Regions from separate parts of the Cupriavidus sp. UYPR2.512 genome, predicted to be linked through region 1. Evidence: predicted binding sites of a transcription regulator. Region 1 holds the regulator's gene; each other region holds the start of a gene.

Evidence for each region. Region 1 encodes FNR, which switches genes on or off when oxygen is low (the NO sensors DNR and NnrR bind a similar motif). Its sites were predicted from a motif close to TTGATNNNNATCAA; they were not measured.
Region 2: the regulator FNR is predicted to act here: its motif matches at 1,575-1,588, upstream of A3A5_RS0137155 (DASS family sodium-coupled anion symporter).
Region 3: the regulator FNR is predicted to act here: its motif matches at 2,003-2,016, upstream of A3A5_RS0111615 (HAD-IC family P-type ATPase).

Annotation. Positions count from the first base shown of each region.
Region 1 is NZ_KB902853.1:92,947-96,220, reverse strand. It holds gene ccoG (cytochrome c oxidase accessory protein CcoG) at 1-394, shown strand, start outside; gene A3A5_RS0103130 (membrane protein) at 439-648, shown strand; gene A3A5_RS0103125 (hypothetical protein) at 645-890, shown strand; gene fnr (fumarate/nitrate reduction transcriptional regulator Fnr) at 952-1,677, opposite strand; gene A3A5_RS0103115 (sulfite exporter TauE/SafE family protein) at 1,756-2,514, shown strand; gene scpB (SMC-Scp complex subunit ScpB) at 3,077-3,274, shown strand, end outside.
Region 2 is NZ_KB903212.1:7,303-10,576, forward strand. It holds gene A3A5_RS0137140 (acetate/propionate family kinase) at 1-293, shown strand, start outside; gene A3A5_RS0137145 (tyrosine-protein phosphatase) at 295-1,116, opposite strand; gene A3A5_RS0137150 (hypothetical protein) at 1,168-1,413, opposite strand; gene A3A5_RS0137155 (DASS family sodium-coupled anion symporter) at 1,849-3,274, shown strand, end outside.
Region 3 is NZ_KB902930.1:24-3,297, reverse strand. It holds gene A3A5_RS0111615 (HAD-IC family P-type ATPase) at 1-1,877, opposite strand, end outside; gene A3A5_RS0111610 (hypothetical protein) at 2,442-2,960, shown strand; partial or broken gene A3A5_RS44665 (hypothetical protein) at 3,114-3,274, shown strand, end outside.

The DNA of each region.
Region 1 (3,274 bases):
GCTGCTGGCCGGCTTCATGGCGTCGATCGCGCTGCGCACGCCGCTGAAGGTCGACATCATCCGCGACCGTGGTGCGCTCGGCCGTGAAGTGGAAGGCCGCTGGATCGAGAACGTCTATCGCCTGCAGCTGATCAACACCACCGAAGCGCCGATGAAGATCACCGTGCGCGCCGACAGCGACGAGCTGAAGAACCTGAAGGTGGAGTACGACAAGCAGGCCGAATCGCTGGCGCCGACGTCCAACCGGTTGCTGCCGATCCGGATCCGCGTGCCGATCGAGGCCGCGGCGCAGGGCACGCACAGGATCGACGTGACCGTGACGAGCGAGGGCACGGAGCGGGGGCATGCCGAAATCCGGCAATCCACCAGTTTCATCGTTCCGCGCGATTTGTGAAGCTAGGCAGGCGTAGACGTAGTCGTCAAGATGAAGGGGGCAAGATGAGTCAGCAAGGCAATCCGTGGTGGAAGGAGCCGTGGCCGTGGCTGTTGATGAGCGGCCCGCTGGTTGCGATGGTGGCATGCGGCGTGACGATCTGGCTGGCATCCACGCATCCGGACATGCCGGTGCAGGGTGCAACGCGCCATGGCCTGGTCGTGGAGAAGGCCGATGCCGCGCCGCCCAGGGCTGCTGCAGCGAGGCAGCCATGAGGTTGCGCTGGCTGATGTGGGTACTCTGGCCGGCGTTCCTGATGGCTGGGTTTGCGACCGCAACGGTGTTTTCGGTGGTGGATCCCGGTGACCTGAATTTCTTCGGCCAGCCGATCGAAGCGTCCCGCGAATCGGTCTACACCGTCGGCTTCCTGATGGCCTGGGCGTTCTGCGCGTTGTCCAGCGGACTGACGCTCTACACCATGCCAACGCGGCTCAGCGATACCGACGAACTGGAATGAGCGGACTGGCGTGAGGTCTGCGCTGCCATGGCCGGATGCGGCACTGGCAGCGCTTGGCCGCTTAGCAGGAGCGGGTGTAGAGTTGCTTGATGCCGTCGATGTCCACCAGCTTGACGTGGCGCTGGCGAATCTGGATCAGGCCGGCTTCGGCAAAGCGAGAGAACAGGCGGCTGACGGTTTCGAGCTTCAGGCCCAGGTAGCTGCCGATCTCTTCCCGGCTCATGCGCATCACGAACTCGGACGCCGAATAGCCGCGCGCCGACAGGCGCTCAGAGAGATTGATCAGGAAGGCAGCAAGGCGTTCCTCGGCACGCATTGAGCCCAAGGTCACGAGCATCAGCTGGTCGTGCGTGATTTCCTTGCCCATCAGGCGCAGGAACTGCTGCTGCAGCGACGGCAGGTCTGACGACAGCGTCTGCAGTTCGCTCATCCGGACCACGCAGACTTCGGTATCTTCCAGCGCGACGGCATCGGAGGCGTGCTGCATCTCGCCCAGCCCGTCGAGACCGACGATTTCGCCAGGCAGATGGAAGCCGGTAATCTGCGAGCGGCCGTCTTCAGTGGTGACGTGGGTCTTGAGCGTGCCAAAGCGCACGGCATAGACCGCGGTGAGCGGATCGCCCATGCGATACAGGGTTTCACCCTTGTGCACGCGGATGCGTTCCTGCACCAGCGTGTCCATCTTGGCGAGGTCTTGCTGCGACATGCCAACCGGAAGGCACAACTGCCCCATCGCACAGGTGGAGCAGCGGGGTGACATCTCGGTAATGGGAATGGAGGTAAGCAATTGGAACCTGCTAGAAATGGCAGCGAGGGCGCGATTGGGACATTTTACCGTGCGATGTGATGTGGTAGGGAGTGAGAATTGACATTTGGCGTGCTGATCAGCGTTTTTCTGCTGGCTTTGCTGGGCGGGGTCCACTGCGCCGCCATGTGCGGCGGCGTGGCGCTGGCCGTGGAGCAACGCCGCGGCGCGACGGCGACGATCAGCTTGGTGCCCAGCCGCGCCGCCTGGCTGGGCGAGCTGCTGACAATGCACGTGGGCCGGATTTCGACCTACATGCTGCTTGGTGCCGCGCTCGGCGCGGTCGGCGCCTCGGCGTGGAAGCAGGACTACCTGCCGGTGCAGCGCTGGCTGTTTGGCGCGGGCAGTGTCATGCTGCTGTGGTCGGGCTGGCGGTTGCTGCGCGGCAACACCTTTACCGTCAACTGGCTGGAGCGGCTGGCGGCGCATGCCGGCGCCGCGGTGGCGCGGCGGCTGGACGGCCTGGCAGGTGGCATGCCAGCCTTCATGCGGGCGCGCGGCGGCCTGGCGCGGCGCTATGGCGTGGGCCTGGCATGGGGCCTGGTGCCCTGCGGCATGGTCTATGGGGCGCTTACACTGGCGCTGCTGGCGGGCAACGCGGCGTCTGGGGCACTCGTGATGGGCGTGTTCGGGCTCGGCACACTGCCCAACCTGCTGGTGCTTTCCGGCCTGTCGGGCTACTTGCGTACGCTGTCGCGACGTCGCGGCATGCGCCTGGGGGCCGGCCTGGCGGTGATGGCATTCGGCGCCCTTGGCATTGCCCGAGCGGTGCTGCTGCCACATTCGCTGGCCGAGCATGGGTTCTGCCTGGTGTTCTGAGGCGCCGGCGACACCCGGGCAACGGATGATGGTTGCAGGCGGAGGCGGGAATGCCATACAATCGCCAACATTGCGGTATCGCGCGGTGTAATATGAGCCGCGGTAAGCAGCGGGCGAGCAGCGCCAGGCGGCCTTCATACCAGAAGGCGCGTTCAGGGCAGGGGAAGCGGAAGGTTTTCGATGCCCGTCCCGTCCCCACAGTCCATCCGGTTCAAAAGATCTGGTTCAAAAGTCCGGCTGGCACTGCGGTGTTGGCGATGCCGGCCTTGCTCCCGATACCCGTTTTTCTTGCGTCCGAGGCCTTCAGTTCGCTGACAGCGACGTCCGATGTGCGGACGCGCTACGCAAGAGGTTCGCTGGCCGGCCCATAACGGCATGCGAACGATCTTCTGCCGGAACGGCAACTCGATGCAAAGATAGGGAAGTGCACGGCTTGGATGCAGCAGGTATCCGGCTAGCTGCGCAATGAGATGGCGGTGGCTTTCGCACCGCTGTATCCAAAATCTCCGGTGCCCCGGATTCGTCCGGGAGCAGGTGCAAAGACAGGCTGCACACCATCAACATGAATACCCAAGAGGCGAAGATCGTCCTCGAGACGGCGCTGATCTGCGCGCAGGAACCGTTGCGCGTCAACGATCTGCGGCGGCTGTTTGACGACGACGTCGGCGCAGACACCATCCGCGTGCTGCTTGAGGAACTGCGCCAGGACTGGCGGCCGCGCGGCGTGGAACTGGTGGCCCTGGCCAGCGGCTGGCGCTTC
Region 2 (3,274 bases), on a different contig from region 1:
ACGCCTACCGCGCCGCGCAGGAGATCGGCAAGCTCGCCACCACGCTGGGCGGCCTTGACGCGCTGGTGTTCACCGCGGGTATCGGCGCCAACTCGCCGCCGGTGCGCGCACGCATCTGCGAGCACCTGGCGGGCCTGTTCGGCATCGCGCTCGACGGCGGCGCCAACGGCGAGAGCAGCCAGCGCATCAGCCGCGACGACAGCCGCGTGCCGGTGCTGGTGCTGCCGACCGATGAAGAAGGAATGATTGCACTGAACACTGCACGCATCCTGCGCGAATGCGGGCAGCTCTGAATCAACCTGCCAGGTAGTGCCCGCGCAGCTGCGCGACGTCCACTTCGAGCGCATCGCGCAGGTAGTTGTCGACGCTGCCCCAGCCCGCGTCGATGGCCTGCATCGAAGCATCGAGATAGCTGGCGCGGACTTCCAGCAGCGGCGTCATCACCGCGGGCGCCACGCCAAGCCCGGCCATGCGCGCCAGCGCAGACTGGTTGAACTGCGCATTACGCTGGTTCGACTCCAGGTAGTTGGCCAGGATATCGTCCTGCGCCACGCCCAGCGCCGCCAGCAACAGCAGTGCGGCAAAGCCGGTGCGGTCCTTGCCGGCGGTGCAGTGGAACAGCAGCGTCTTGCCGCCCTGCGCGGCGCGCATGAAGCCGGCGAAGGCCTCGCGGTAGCGCACCGGGAAGTCGCCATAGACCTCCAGCATGAAAGCATCCATCTGTGCCGGCGTGCTGGCGCGCAGGCGCGGCATCAGCACTTCCATCGCCATGCTGCCCTCCAGCACCGGCGCCGCCACCCAGTGGAAGCGCTGGCCGAAGGCGGCCTCTTCAGGCGACTTCTCGCCGGGCGAACGGAAATCCACCACCATGTCGAGCCCGAGCGTCTGCAGCCGCTCCAGGTCCGCCGTGCTGGCCAGCGCGGGGTTGCCGCTGCGGTACAGGCGCCCCTGGCGCACGCGGCGTCCGCCCGCGCCGGCCAGGCCGCCCAGGTCGCGTGCATTGCTGATGGTGTCGAATGCCAGGTCATGCTGGCCCTGCCCGCCAGCCGCGGCCGGAGCCTGCGGCACGACCGCATGAGTGTGCAGGCATCTTGCGCGTTGAAGCCACTTGATCATTGTTCTTTCCTGATTGTCCTTGCGATGCGGGCCGACGTCCGTGCCGGCGCTTCAGCGCGCCCGGTACGCCGGCACATGCCAGCGCAGATGGCAGCCCGCGATATAGCGCCGGTCCAGCCGCGCCACCAGCTTCCACACGGTCAGCGCACTGGCATCGATGTCGACCCACGCCCACGGGTGCCGGGGGTCGCCCGCTTCCACCAGTTCCACCGAACGGATCTTCGCATACCGCGCCAGCGCCTCGCGCAGCGCCGCCGCGTCCAGCCCTGCTTTCAGTCCCCGTACTAAAACCTTCATGGTCGGCTCCAATTATTTCAGATCACTCCCGCTCATGCATCACCCCGCCGGGGCCGTCGTGGCGCGCCTGCGCACACGCACCGCCGCCAGGTCCTATGTGGCGAGCTTCTCACTGGTATGACGCCTGCGGCGGCCCGGCTATCCATTGATCACGCGTGGACTTGATCTAGCTCATGACGGGCGGAAATAGCATGGAGTTGCCCTCGACAGGGCCGGCTGCGAGTCGGAAAATTCCTATCATGTCGAACGCGGCGGCCCGCCAGAAGCGAGGCCGCTCCGGGTACACCGCACACGGATGCCGTCTCGCGACCGACACTTGCCTGTCCTGCCGGCCGTGCTGTCCCAGTGCCGGCGCGCCGCACTGTCCGCCGAGAGCCGTCCGACCCAGGTGCCCCCCGGGTACCGACCAGGATCACCAACCAAAGGATGCCGGCGATGACAGATACTTCCGCCTCCCCCCCTTCCGCCCCTTCCACCCCCTTCGCCGCTGCTGCACAGGCTGTCGTGCCGACGCCGAAACTCACGCTGCACTGGGGCCTGTTCGCCGCCGTTGCTGCGCTGCTGGTGGTGCTGGCGATCCCGCAGCCCGAGGGGCTGACCGTCGCCGGCCAGCGCATGCTGGCGATCCTCGCCTTCGCCATCGTGGTGTGGATCACCGAGGCGGTGTCGTATGAGACCAGCGCCATCATGATCACCTCGCTGATGGCGGGGCTGATCGGCTTTGCGCCGACCGTCAACGACCCCTCGGTGCAGTACGGCACCTCGAAGGCACTCGGCATGGCACTGGCGGGGTTCTCCAACACCGCGCTGGCACTGGTCGCCGCGGCGCTGTTCATCTCTGCGGCGATGACCGTGACCGGGCTGGACCGACGGATCGCGCTGGTGACGCTGTCTGCCATCGGCACCAGCACCCGCCGCATCCTGATCGGCACGATCGCCGTCACCATTGCGCTGAGCCTGGTGGTGCCCAGCGCCACCGCGCGCAGTGCCTGCGTGGTGCCGATCATGATGGGCGTGATCGCAGCCTTCGGCGTCGACAAGAGGTCCAATATCGCCGCCGGCATCATGATCACGGTGGCGCAGGCCACCAGCATCTGGAACGTCGGCATCCAGACCGCCGCGGCGCAGAACCTGCTGACGGTGGGCTTCATGGACAAGCTGCTGGGCGAGCGCATCACCTGGCTGCAATGGCTGATCGCCGGTGCGCCGTGGGCCATCGCCATGTCGGTGGTGCTGTATTTCCTGGTGCGCTTCCTGCTGCCCGCCGAGACCGATGCCATCCCCGGCGGCAAGGAAGCCGTGCAGCGCGAGTTGTCGGCCCTCGGCCCCATGAGCTCGCCACAGAAGCGGCTGGCCGCGGTATCGCTGGGCCTGCTGCTGTTCTGGGCCACCGAAGGCAGGCTGCACAGCTTCGACACTGCCACCGTGACCTTCGTCGGCCTGGTGATCCTGATGATGCCGCGTATCGGCGTGATGGACTGGAAGACCATGCAGCAACGCACGCCCTGGGGCACGCTGATCGTGTTCGGCGTCGGCATCAGCCTGGGTACGGCGCTTTTGACCACCAACGCCGGGCAGTGGCTGGGACAGTTCGTGGTCACCCATTCCGGGCTGGCGGCACACGGCGCGCTGCTGGTGTTTGCGATCCTGTCGGCCTTCCTGATCCTGATCCACCTGGGCTTTGCCAGCGCCACCGCGCTGACCGCCGCGCTGCTGCCGATCCTGATCGCGGTGTTGCAGACCCTGCCCGGCGACATCAACCGCGTGGGCATGACCATGCTGCTGGGCTTTACCGTCAGCTTCGGCTTTATCCTGCCGATCAACGCGCCGCAGAACATGGTATGCCTGGGCACGGAGACCT
Region 3 (3,274 bases), on a different contig from region 1:
AGCTTTTGCTCCGGACTGACGCGGGCGTAGAGGCGCGCTCGGTGGGTCAGTTTGTCGAGTCCGTGCGGCCCCTCGCTCTCGGCCTGGCGTACCTGCTCGCCCGTCACGATCTGGTCCGCGGTAAAGCGCAGCCCCGCCTGCGCGCCAATTGCGCTGGCCGTCAACGGATCGTCGCCAGTCACCATTGCCACGTCGATGCCGGCGCTGTAGCAGCGTCGGATAGCCTCGGGGACCTCTGGGCGAACCGGATCCTTCATGCCGGCCATTCCCAGAAAGGTCAGGTTGACCAGGTGAGCGTTTCCGTAGGACCCCAGCGGCTCCGCATCAATCGTGCCTTCAGCGAACGCCAGGACGCGTAGTCCTTGCGCGGCCAACGCGGTCTTTTCCCGAAGCAGGGCCTCGCGCCGGATCGGCACGGCATGGGCCCGAACATCCGCCTTATCGCACATGGCGATCAGCGTCTCGGGCGTGCCCTTGACGAACACGCGGATCCTCTCTTCGTGCCGGTGGAATGAGGCCGCATACCGCAGGTCTGGCTCATATGGGATACGGGCCACCAAGGGATACCGCTGTCGGATCTCATGGGCGACGGTGCCTCCCTTGTGCGCCGCGGCCAGTAGCGCCACATCTACGCTGTCCCCGGTGCCAGTCCAACCATCGCGCTCCCTGGAGAGTTGGGCCTCGTTTGGCAGCGCCGCGGCCCTCAGCAGGGCCGCTACCCGCGTTCTCGCGTCCTGCTCCGTGGTGCCGGCGGCGCGGATCGTGCAGGCGTCCAGATCGCGTCCGACGTCGCAGGAGAACGCCGTGCCGTCGGGAAGCCGGATATCGGTGACGACAAGCTCGTTCATGGTCAGGGTGCCGGTCTTGTCGGTGGCGATCATGGTGCAGGAGCCAAGCGACTCCACCGCTGGCATTTTGCGCACGATCACGTGAGCCTTTGCCATCCGCCGCATGCTGATCGCCAGCGCCACCGAAATGGCGACGGGGAGTCCTTCGGGGATCGCGCTCACCGCCAGTCCGACCGACATCATGAACAGTTCGCGCAATGCCATGCCGCGCAGCATACCCACCAGCACCAGCAACGCCACAACCACGCCGACCGCCACCGCGATCAGTCGGGAAAACCGCTGGAGCCTGAGCATCAAAGGTGGCTGCGAGATGGATTCGCGGCCCAGTTCCCGCGCAATCCGGCCAATTTGCGTGGCAGCGCCAGTCGCCACCACGATGCCGTGGCCCCTGCCGCGGAGCACTACCGTGCCGGCGAAGGTCAGGCACTGGCGGGCGCTCGCTGGGGCGTTGCTGGCGTCACATGCTGAGCGCTTGCGCACCGGCAGCGATTCGCCGGTCAGCAGCGATTCATCGCACTGCAGGTCAATCCCGTAGGTCAGTTCCAGGTCGGCCGGCACTCGGCTGCCGGCTTCCAGCATCACCAGGTCACCCGGCACCAAGGTACTTGCGTCGATCTCCCGCTGCACGCCGTCCCGGATCACTGTAGCAAGCGGCTGCTCCATCTTGCGCAGCGCGACGGTCGCTTTGTCGGCTGTATGCTCCTGTGCGGTGCCGATGACGCCATTAATCAGCAGTACCGCCCCAATGAACAGTGCATCCTTCAGGTCACCCAACGCGAGCGATGCCGCTGCTGCGGCCAGCAGGATGTAAATCAGCGGACTGAGGAACTGGCGCAGAAACACCCCGACAACCGACCTCGGGGCCACCTGAGGCAGCACATTGCGGCCCACCTCGGCCAGCCGCGCACGAGCCTGCGCGGTGGTCAGGCCGGGGGGGACATGCCCCAGATCGATGCGATCCCGGGTACCGTTATGTTCTTCGTGAGATCGAGGGCGATCCGTTTGCAGCGCGGTGGAGCGATTTTGCATGAGGTTTCCCAAAGTATGGTCGGCGCGGAACCACGCGTGCGCACGTCTGCGGGCCGTGCACGTACGCCACGCGCGGTGGGCGGTGCCGACATCGTTCAAGGGTAGGTACTCGCATGTCCGCACGGTTGATCCGGATCAATCGCCACCTGGTTCCGCCACCTTCTATGAGCAGTGGTTTGTCAAGCGTCGAACCAGCCAATAGAGTCTCGGCGTAGATCCAGGTCGACACCGGACTGCAATAGTGCCAACCTAGGCTGGCACTGGGGCGCTGCTGGTACTTCCCTCTGTGGGTGACAGATTTATGACAGAGCCGTACCGGTAGGCGCACGCTCTCCTTTTTGTAGCGTTGCTGATTGACCAACTCGAGCTCGCCTATTTTCTGGGCAAGCCAGCGCGAACCGCCACGCCGGTGGTTAGGCCGGCCGCTAGCCTGAGGTTATCCACAGACTTTGTGAGTAAGTTGCACGGCGGCCATCGAGCTGATCTCCACGCAGTTTCGGGCTGGACATTCATGCTTTTGTAACCTTTCTGTCTTACTTTTCCGCCAGCCGTAGGGAGGGCGCGATGAAGGGTCTGGTTGGGCGGTTCGAGAAAACAGTTGCCGGTCGGCAGGAAATAACCTCACGAATAGGAACGCTGGACCGTCGCACGCGGGCGCTTCTCATCACGGTGGACGGACGAACCAGCGTGGGGGACCTGTTGGCGCGCGCTCTCCAGCTTGGCCTTGAGTCGGACGCCGTCTTTGCGCTACAGCAAGAGGGTTTTATCCAGCATGTTGGCGAGCTTGGCCATGTCAGCGATGTTCAGCCATCTGCAGGATCTCTGCCTTCTGGCGCGAAGCAGAATTCGCGATTCCGAAAGCGCTCACTTGCCGCAGCTCGGATGTATCTAATGGATGTCATGGTGCGCACATTGGGCACGGCGGAGCATCCAATCCGGACACGTCTTATCGAGGCCACGGACCCGGGTTCCGTCGAACAAGCTTTTGAAGCGTTCTTAGAAATGCTGCGAGAGACCGCCACGCCGTCCGTGGTGGCGCATATCGAGGAATCCTTTCGCGACCAACTCCCCATTCGACAATGATGGTGCTCAACTCGGCGAATGTTGCCCGAGTTAGATCGTGGGACCGGATGATGGGTGCAAGACCTAAGGAACGAGTGAGAAATAACTTCCCGAAGTGGACCTGGCGTGCGCAAAGCGACGCGGGTAAGATGTGATGCCTCTGGAGGACAAACGATGCAGGCTGGTTACCGGGCTGAGGTTGAAACGCGGATGAAGCGGCTGTACGCGCGCTTGTCGGAGAAGGACCGACGGCGGTATGCGGCTGTGGAGGCGGACAAGCTGGGCCATGGCGGTTTCGAATATATTGCGAAACTGTTTGAAATGGACCCGAAAAC